DNA from 2 places in the Paenibacillus sp. J53TS2 genome. Region 2 is predicted to be linked to the other one. Evidence: riboswitches for the same ligand, from Rfam matches in the RefSeq annotation. Region 2 holds a riboswitch; the other holds the start of a gene.
What was found. Region 2 has a riboswitch for S-adenosylmethionine ahead of metA (homoserine O-acetyltransferase MetA). Riboswitches for the same ligand answer to the same signal wherever they lie in the genome.
Positions count from the first base shown of each region.

Region 1: it holds a riboswitch for S-adenosylmethionine, as region 2 does, so the genes downstream of both, KJS42_RS14575 (methionine ABC transporter ATP-binding protein) here and metA (homoserine O-acetyltransferase MetA) in region 2, are expected to answer to the same signal.

Region 1 is NZ_BOSK01000006.1:99,448-104,617, reverse strand. It holds gene KJS42_RS14585 (MetQ/NlpA family ABC transporter substrate-binding protein) at 1-712, opposite strand, end outside; gene KJS42_RS14580 (methionine ABC transporter permease) at 776-1,444, opposite strand; gene KJS42_RS14575 (methionine ABC transporter ATP-binding protein) at 1,444-2,460, opposite strand; SAM riboswitch class I at 2,567-2,728, opposite strand; gene KJS42_RS14570 (Cthe_2314 family HEPN domain-containing protein) at 2,824-3,540, opposite strand; gene KJS42_RS14565 (UbiD family decarboxylase) at 3,555-5,170, opposite strand, start outside.
Region 2 is NZ_BOSK01000001.1:837,710-842,879, forward strand. It holds gene KJS42_RS03975 (aminotransferase class I/II-fold pyridoxal phosphate-dependent enzyme) at 1-960, opposite strand, end outside; gene metA (homoserine O-acetyltransferase MetA) at 977-1,912, opposite strand; SAM riboswitch class I at 2,031-2,164, opposite strand; gene corA (magnesium/cobalt transporter CorA) at 2,652-3,587, shown strand; gene KJS42_RS03990 (HRDC domain-containing protein) at 3,944-4,948, opposite strand.

The DNA.
Region 1 (5,170 bases), on a different contig from region 2:
CCTTCGTCGGATTCAGTTTCGCTTCCAGCGCATAGTTCGTATTGATCAGCGCCAGATCGACTTCGGCCAATTGGCGAGGCAACATGGCTGCGTCGGTTTCGATGATTTTCAGGTTTTTCGGATTTTCTACGATGTCCTTCTGCGTTGCCGTAATTCCAGCTTCGTCCTTCAGCTTAATCAACCCTTGCTTCTGCAGCAGCAGCAGCGCGCGACCGCCATTGGTCGGGTCGTTCGGGATCGCCACTTTGGCGCCGTCCGGAATTTCTTCCGTGGATTTATATTTGTTCGAGTAAGCGCCAAACGGTTCAACGTGAACGCCTACGACCGAAACGAGGTCAAACCCGTTTTGGGCATTTTGCTCGTCCAGGTAAGGCTGATGCTGGAAATAGTTCGCGTCCAGCTCTTTTTCATACAGCTGTACGTTCGGCTGCACATAGTCGGTAAACTCTTTCACTTCCAGCTCCACGCCTTCTTCCTTCAGCTTCGGCGCGATAAACTTCAGAATATCGGCATGCGGTACGGTAGCACCTACAACCAGCTTCACCGGTTCTGCTGCCGTTTGGTTCCCAGCATTCGCTGCATTCCCCTCAGCAGCCGATGTATTTCCAGCCGTGTTACCTTCAGCTCCGTTATTGGCGGCGTTATTGCTGCCGCAAGCGGCCAACACCAACACCAACACGAGTGTAAGTAAAGATAATGTCCATTTTTTCATTGCAGGTTCTCCCCCTTAAGAGTGTTTTTTGAATAAGGATACTTCTATCTATTTAGGATTTCCTTATTTCCGCGTAAAAAAGATCACTAGCCGGTCTCCCAGCATTTGCAGTACTTGCACCAGAATCACCATGAAGATCACCGAAACGATCATGACGCCCGTTTCGTACCGGTAATACCCGTAACGGATCGCCAGGTCACCGAGTCCACCTCCGCCTACCATGCCTGACATCGCGGTATACGACACCAGCGTGACCACGGTAATCGTCATGCCTGCGATCAAGCCGGGCAGCGATTCCGGGAGCAGCACCTTGCGGATGATCTGGAAGGTGGAAGCCCCCATCGCCTGGGAAGCTTCAATTACCCCGCGGTCAACCTCGCGCAGCGCCGTTTCCACCAGACGCGCGAAGAACGGGGCTGCCCCGATCACCAGCGGCGGAATCGTGCCTTCCACGCCGGTGGATACGCCCATGAGGGTCCGCGTGACCGGAATCAAGGCGACGATCAGAATGATGAACGGTACCGAGCGAAGAACGTTCACGATCAGCGAAATCAACCGGTAAACCCATCCTAATACCAAGGATTGGGAACGCGAGAAAGTGAACAGCAATACCCCGAGCGGGAGCCCGATCACGAAGGTGAACAAGGTTGCATACCCCATCATCTGCAAGGTATCCAGCGTAGCTGTGCCCATCTCCGACCAATCAATGGCTCCGAGGTCCAGTCCTCTCATTACTCGATCACCTCCACGTCAAGATCGCGTTCCTGCAAGAGCGACAGCGTGCGCTCTACCTGGTCGTCTTCGCCTTCGAACGATACGGTCAGTTGACCATACGGAGTATCCTTGATCGTGGAGATCGTTCCTTGCAGGATGGCGAAGTTGACGCCAGTTTCCCGCACGACCTGGGACAACACCGATTCATAAGTTTTCGCGCCCAGGAACGTGATTTTCACCAGCCTGGACCACTCCGGATGCGGTACGGAAGCCGCCAGTCTCACGCCTTCTTCCCCCGCCGCCTCCCGGTGAATGAACTCCCGGGTCACCATGTGCTTCGGTTTCAGGAACACTTCCGTTACCGGACCTTGCTCCACGATGCCGCCTTCGTGAATGACCGCCACCCGATCGCAGATGCTCTGGATGACGTGCATTTCATGCGTGATCAGCAGAATCGTCAATTGGAATCGCTTGTTGATGTCAAGCAGCAGCTTCAGGATGGAGTCCGTCGTCTGCGGATCCAGCGCCGAGGTGGCTTCGTCGCACAGCAATACGTCGGGGTCGCTGGCCAGCGCTCGGGCGATTCCAACCCGCTGCTTCTGACCGCCGGACAGCTGCGCCGGAAACTTATGACGATGCTCCTCCAATCCGACCAAGGTAAGCAGCTCGTTTACTTTCTCCGCAATCGCCGCCTTCGGCGTTCCGATCAGCGCAAGCGGAAATGCGATATTATCGTATACGGTCGCCGAGGAGAGTAGGTTGAAATGTTGAAAAATCATGCCGATTTTGCGGCGCTGCTGCTGAAGCTCCCGCTTGCCAAGCTTCGTGAGCTCAACCCCGCCGACCCACACCTCGCCTTCGGTCGGACGTTCCAGCAAATTGATACAACGGATTAAGGTGCTTTTGCCGGCGCCGGAGTGACCGATAACGCCGAAGATTTCGCCTTTGCGAACGCTAAGGTTCAACCCGGACAGCGCGGTGGTCGCCGTTTTTTTGGTGCCATATATTTTGGTAATCTTTTTAAGTTCGATCAATCGGCTAACCTCCTGTTCCTAGCATAGACAATTATCGACCGGCGTATGAAAAAACAGAAAAGAGCCCTACAGATTCAAAGGGCTCTCTTTACGTAAAGACAATGCCTTCTCATCTGCCAAAACCATCTGCTCACAAACGCATTGGTTTTGAAGGAATTAGCACCATGACATTCGGTCCCATGACTTCAGCGGAATCAAACTTCCGCATCACGGGTGAATCGGTTGCTGGGCTTCATCGGGCCTTTCCCTCCGCCTCTCTCGATAAGAAAAATATGAAATTGTAGAGTCGTTAATTGAAACTATTGATGAGTATAATGAGTTTTGCCCATTTTGTAAAGAGAAAAAATAGGAACGGCGGATCGATCAGACCGCCGCTATTTTTTTCCAACGTTGATTAATGTAGTCAAACACCGTGAAATACGTGTCGCAAACCATACGGTATCCCTGTTCCAGTTCGCGGATATGCTGATCCAGATCCTCCAGGGCGACTTTCCCGAACAACGCCTGATGACGCTGCCACAGATCGTCCTTCATCTCCGAGTTCATGTAATGAATCTCCGTGTTTCTCCGCCGGCGCAGAACACCCAGGGCTTCCCGGTAGGTCTCTTTAATGGCGATCAACTGGTTCCCAAGCTCGGTATGGGTCTTCAGATAAGCGAACTGGCGCAGCACGGTAAAATAAGAGAAATGCATCTTTATCTTCGAGGTTTTCAAATCGAACAATTCGTTGAGCACCGTTCCCAGCTTGTCCAGCGCCGAGAATACGCGGATGAAGCCGTCCTTGTAAAAATAGACGTACCTCGCATAATCGGACCGCTCAACCGGATCCATGTCCTCGACGGATTCCGTCCGCACCTTTTTGCGGAAAAAGGCGGCGGCAAACAAAGATTGTTCGAGTTCATCCAACGAAGAGATCAAGCCGTGTACCCAAATCTCCAGCTTGCGGAAATCGTGTGAAGGATCCTGATGCTCTTTGATTTCCTTTTGCAGCAGCTTGATCGTTTGCACCATCGCGTCGATCGTTTCAGCTAGCCGACCCTCGTTTTGCCGAGGCGGCTCGCCAAGCAAGCTTCGCAGCATAGGCATACCCCGTTTCACAGAAAGTAGGATTTCCAACGTTGATCCACCAAGGAGACGATGTCCTCTTGCGGGAACAGCTCATCCGGATAACCCGGCTTCATGCGGGCATCGATAACCAGCGGCAGACCGTAGGACAGGTGATGTTGGCGTATTTCGGAATCAGCGTAAATATCGCTGGCCGGATTAAACCGTGTAAACACTGTCCATAGAAACGCCGTCTGATCGTGGGCCGCTGCCTCGGCGTTATCCACCAGTACCACAAACGGCCAGGCAGTCCCGCGTTCGCGAAGACGGCCAAGCAACCGTTCGGCAAGCTCCGGCTCGTCCTCATAGGATGCACCGGAAACGACAAGACATCCGTCATGAAAAACTTGGATTGAACGGATTTCGGCGATCTCGCCTTCGTCATACGCACGCGGCAACTCACGTACAGGATCCCCAACGCCGATCAATATCGCCTTGCTGCCATGATTCAGTTTATGGCCGGTATAATCCAGCGTGTCATGCGACGTGTTGTTGAGAATAAACAGATCCGTACGCGGATCGAAACGCTCCAACACCGTCTTGAGCAGCAGGCGGAAATCCGCCAAGTCGATCAGCTTGTCCGTCAGCATGAGGAATTTCGTTAGCGACAGCTGGCCCTCCCCCAGGATGCGGAACGCCGATACGAGGGCTTCGCGGGAGTAACTCTCGCGAACCACGGCCGAGCTCAAGGCATGGAATCCGCTCTCCGCGTACGTCCAAAGGGAGCGAACATTAGGCATCACGATCGGGAACGCTGGCGATAGCAGCTTTTGCAGAAAATCACCTAGGTAGTAATCCTCTTGCCGCGGTTTGCCGACGATTGTTGCCGGATAGATCGCGTTCTTCCGATGCCACATATGGTTCACGTGCAGCACCGGGAATTCATGTTGCAAGGAATAATAGCCGAAATGATCGCCGAACGGACCTTCAAGTCGGCGTTCGTGCGGCGGTACGAGCCCAGATATTGCGAATTCCGACTCGGCCGGAATCCGGTGGCCGCCCAGCGGATTCTCTGCCATCGGGAGCTTTTCGCCCAGGATGAAAGAAGCGACCAGCAACTCGGACAAATGCTCGGGAACCGGCGAAATAGCCGAGGCCACCATGGCCGGCGGGCCGCCCAGGAATACGGAAACCGGCAAAGGCTCCCCGCGTTTCTCGGCTTCGTGGTAGTGGAACCCTCCGCCTTTCTGGATCTGCCAGTGCACTCCGGTCGTCTGATCGTCGTACAGCTGAATCCGGTACATCCCCAGGTTATTTTCTTTCGGCTGCAGCGGATTTTCCGTATACACGAGCGGCAGCGTGATAAACGGGCCCCCGTCCTTCTGCCAGCTCGTCACTTTCGGTAAATCCTTCAAAGGCGTTTCCGTCCGGCAGACTTCGAGGATCGGGGCTTCGTTCTTGGACACGGTTTTCATACCGACCTTCAAAACGTCGCGAATCAGCCCCCGCTCATTCCAAATCGCTTTGGGCGTTGGCGGCAGCAATTTATGTATCGCCTCGACCAGTTGGTTAGCAAGCATCTCGGGCCGAGGGCCAAAAGCCATTTCCACCCGGCGAGGTGTTCCAAACAGGTTGGTTGCCACCGGGAACGGCGTTCCTTTGACAT
Region 2 (5,170 bases):
ATGGCGCAGCACCGGCTCCACGTAACGGGCATCCGTGACCTTAAAGGCAAAAATCCCCGTGTTCCCGCTCGATTGCTTCCGTTGCGTCGCGTACCCCGGATGATCTTCCAAGCCCGGGTGAAACACTTCCGCTACCTGCGGATGCGACTGCAGGAATTTCGCGATGGCGAGTGCATTGCTTTCATGCCGTTCCATCCGAAGCGCCAATGTCTTCATTCCACGCATCAATTGGTAGGAATCGGAGGGGCTTAGTACCGCGCCAATCGAATTGTGCAGGATCGCCATTTCCTGCGACAGTTCTTCCCCTTTAGTTACGATCAATCCGGCCAGGACATCGTTATGGCCACCTAAATATTTCGTCGCGCTGTGCACAACGATATCCGCGCCAAGCTCGATCGGCCGCTGAAAATACGGGGTCATCAGCGTATTATCTACGACCGTTAGCAACCCGTGAGTGCGCGCCCATTTCGATACCGCCTCAAGATCGGTGATCATCATCAACGGATTGGTTGGCGTTTCGATGATCACCGCTTTCGTGTTGACTTGGCGGGTCTTTTCCAGTGCATCCAAATCATTCGTATCGACATAAGAAGCGGTTACGCCATATTTGGACATGATCCGCTCCAGCAAACGGTAGGTCCCCCCATAGAGATCCAACGACACGATGAGGTGATCCCCTTGCGAAAACAACGTAAACACCGTCTGCAGCGCCGCCATTCCAGAACTACAGGCAAACCCCGCGTCACCGGATTCCAGGGTGGCCGCCGCGTCTTCCAGCACTTTGCGGGTAGGGCTCTTCGTTCGAGCGTAGTCAAACCCCGTGCTTTGCCCAAGGCGCGGGTGGCGAAACGCCGTTGCTTGATAAATCGGGTAGTTCACCGCACCCGTAACCGGTTCCTCCATCGATCCGATTTGCGCCAGTCTGCTCTCGATCCGCCATTCCTTGTTCTGCTCCCCCACCTGCAACCCCTCCACTTTAGATCTCATATACAAAGTCGGCCGTTAGATCGATATCGTACGGCGTTTCTTGATACACATAGTAGTTTAGCCAATTGGAAAATAATAAGTTTGCATGGGCCCGCCAGGAAGAACGCGGCGCTCGGGTCGGATCGTCATTCGGATAATAATTCACCGGCAACTCGATCTCCATGCCTTTGGCAACATCTCGATCATATTCCCATTTCAACGATTCCGGATCGTATTCCGAATGGCCGGTTACGAAAATATGTCTACCATCCCGAGTGGCCACCAAATAAATTCCGGCTTCGTCCGATTCCGCCAGAATTTGCAACTCCGGCACCCGATCGATGTCCGACCGCTCCACGTCGGTATGGCGGGAATGCGGCACCTGGAACACTTCATCAAACCCTCGCAGAAGCTTCACCTTCGGATCGTTTACCGTGTGGGAGAATACGCCAAAGCATTTTTTCGCGAGCGGTACTTTACGAACCCCGTAATGGTAATATAAGCCTGCCTGCGAGCCCCAACAGATATGCATGGTCGAGGTCACATGGGTTTTGGTCCATTCGAAGATTTCCTTCAGCTCTTCCCAATAATTCACTTCTTCGAAGTCCAGCTGTTCCACGGGGGCTCCGGTCACGATCATGCCGTCAAAGCGGCGGTTCCGGATCTCGTCGAACGTTTTGTAGAACATCTCCAAATGCTCAGCTGGCGTATTCTTCGAGGTGTGGGAACTGGGGTGGAGCAGGACGATTTCAACCTGGAGCGGCGTATTTCCAAGTAAACGAAGGATTTGCGATTCCGTCGTTTCTTTGGTTGGCATCAGGTTGAGAATGGCAATCCGCAAAGGACGGATATCCTGATGATAAGCGCGGCTCTCATCCATAACAAAGATGTTTTCGCTGGCCAGTACATCCTTTGCCGGCAAATGATCCGGTACTTTAATCGGCATGTGGTTTCACTCCTTTTATCGTAGCGTCATTAAGAAATCAACATCCGTTTGAGGGGCCATGTAAACAGAATGACCTCTCTCACGGGGAGAAAGGTCATTACGTATCCGGTATGCGCCTCTCTCATCTCTCAGAAGCCGCTCAGCGTTCGAAGCTGACAGTTCTGCAAGAATTAGCACCGCTGCGATTTTTTAGGAAAATCGCCGGTTGCCGGGTATCATCGGGCTAGTCCCTCCACCTGCTCTTGATAAGATTTCGCTATATTTAGTTTAGTTAAGGACCTCGGCTTCGCGCCTACTCCTTGACATTCACTTTAAAGGATCTGGCGGCATTCCGTCAAGAACCTGAGAGAAAAATCACACGAATATTCATGGACCGCTTTGAACCGGCTCACATAGTATACTTTTGGGTTGAAACATTTCATTCGCTGGCGTTATACTAGACAAGTGCCTTTAGGCCCAGACGGCCCTAGGGTTTGACGAATGTTCAAACAACCTGAAAATAGCGAGGTGAAACCGAGAATGGAAGGCGACCCGAGTCCGCAGAGGACAACCCAGGAATACCAATCGCATAGGAAACCGACCCGCTGGATGCCTGCGGAACGCTTAGGGCACTTTCTTTTCCCGGTGTTTGCATAAACGCCTTTTTCATCGTTCCGGGCAAGCCACGGTTGGTCCCTTTCCTATGCTTCAACCAAGAGCATCCCAGGCCGGCAGGCCCGGGGAAAGGGAGTGAAAGCTTATGAAAATTCGTCATGTCCAAGCCGGCGTATTTACCCCTGTAGAAGATGTGGAACTGACGACCACCGCTCCGGAAGAAGGCTTCTACTGGATCGATGCCGACGTCGATGATCTCGCCCTGCTGCAGCCCTTATTTTCGCTGCACGATCTGGCTGTAGAAGACTGCTTGAGCGAGGAAGAACAACGTCCGAAGATCGAAACCTACGATAACCACTATTTTATCGTGGTGAACAGCATTCGGTATGATGATGAAGAAATTTTTCTGCGCGCGTTAAACCTCTTTTTGGGACGGCATTATATCATTACGGTTACTAAGCAAAAAATTAACGAGCTTCGCGCCGTGAAGCCGATTCTGTGGGAACAGGAGGTCAGCGAGCCCGACCGGTTCCTGTACCTGCTGGTCGACCTGGTGGTCGATAACTACTTTACCGTCGGCGACCGGATCGAAGTAAAGATCGAGAAGCTGGAAGAAGATATCTTGATGCATACCAAACGTTCGCATCTGAACGAAATCATCGGGCTGCGAAGCGAAATCCTGTGGCTGAAGAAAGTGCTTGGGCCGCAGAAGGAAGTCATCAACATTCTGAACAAGAAAGACCTCCGGCTGATCGACGACCAGTTGCAAAAATATTTCAGCGACATTTACGAAAACGCCGTGAAGATCTCCGAGAACTTCGATACGTTCCGCGAACTCGTCGGCAACTTACGCGAGGCCTATCAGGCCGCCATCGCTAACCGAGCCAACGAAATCATGCGCGTGTTTACCGCGATTACAACAATCTTCATCCCGTTAACTCTGATTACCGGCATCTACGGTATGAACTTCGACCATATGCCGGAGCTGCATTCGCAGTACGGCTACTTTATCGTCCTCGGCATCATGCTTGCCTTGGGTTTAGGGATGTTTTATATATTCCGGAAAAGGGATTGGATTTAGAGGAACGTACACATTTGAACCATGAGGCCAACTTGGACGATAAGTCCTCGTTGGCCTTTTTCGATGGATGAGTGGACGTACAGTTGATTTCGGGATAAATATGTATTTTTCCTTATATCCCCCACAAATGAACTGCATTTTTGCAGTTCATTTGTGTTTTAGCGACTAAAACGGCCGAACGAACTGCACTTTTACAGTTCATTCGGCCGAAGGAGGGCTCAACCCTCCGGCTGAAGCTCGAGTAGGTCCTCAGGCAGTTGCCTTTACTGCCTTTACCGTCTCTACTGCTATACTCCGTTCTTACTGTTCCAGCTACTTTTACTGCTGTTACTGGCGTTACTGCTGTTTCCGCCGTTTTACCCCGCGTGCCGAGCGCTCTCCCGCTGGCGGCGGTACCGGATGCGAATCAGGCGCAATCGTTCATATAACGTATCGAGACTGCTGCCTTCTGCGACTTCGGTCCCGTACACTTTGTGCAAGACCGGCTTCAGGAGTGCATCACCCAGCTCTTCGTAAGCATGCCAAACGGCCTGTTGCTCAGCTTCAGACATCTCTTCCAGCTCTGCACTCACCAAATCATCGGTGTTGTAGCCTTCCTTCTCCAAATTCTCCAGTAACTCGACCGCATCCCGCCGCTCAATGCCCGTTCGCATGCAAATATCCTCCACCTTTAGCCCTTCCGCCAACGCCTGCAGCGCAGCCCGTCGGATGCTGAACTTCTCCATCTCGGCCCGGTATTTGACTTCCTTCTGTTTATACAGCCAGGTACGGAATACCTCGCCATCAATCTCCTGCTCGACCCAATCCAGCGGGAACGTCCGCTTTCGCTCCACCGCTTTCGTGATTTCGAGCAGCTCAGCTCCGTATTCGCCGGCTTTGTTCTCCCCGACGCCCGGCAACTGCAGCAGTTCATCCGCCGTTTGCGGCAAAAATACGCTGATCATCCGCAACAATCGGTTGCTGGCAATCAGATAAGGCGCTTTGCGTTCCGCTGAAGCTTTCTTCCGGCGCCATGCCGTCAATTCGTTGTAAACCGGCTCGTTACCGTTTAACTCGCTATAGCAAAACAGCTTCTGCGCCGCCATGCCGCGCCCGGTCACCCCTTCCTTCTCATCCCAAATGCCTTCCATCACGGGGCGAAATCCCTCGCCCAGCTTAGCGGCTAATCGATGGCGATAAACATGCAGCATCTCCGACCAGGATGACCCTTCATACCACAGATCTTCACTCTGGCCGTCAGCCAACAGCTCATTCCAGCCCATCCGCCAAACGCCTTCCTCCTCTCCAATCCACACCTGCGCCCCCTGGATCATGGCCCCGCTATCCTTCTTCTCCAAACTGTTTAAAAATACGATTCGCATCAACCTGTCGCCTCCTTAAAATTTCAGCTACGAAGGAGTATCTTACATGAACCGCAAACGCAAAAAGCACCTCTTCCGCGAATTTCGCAAAAGAGGTGCTTCCCCCAAACGTAACCTGTTATCCCTAATAATACCATGTTTAACCAAGCTGTCAATGCGGATTTTTTCATTGTCCCATCGCTTCACGTTTTCCGGTATAATAGCGAGAGACATTCCCAATTC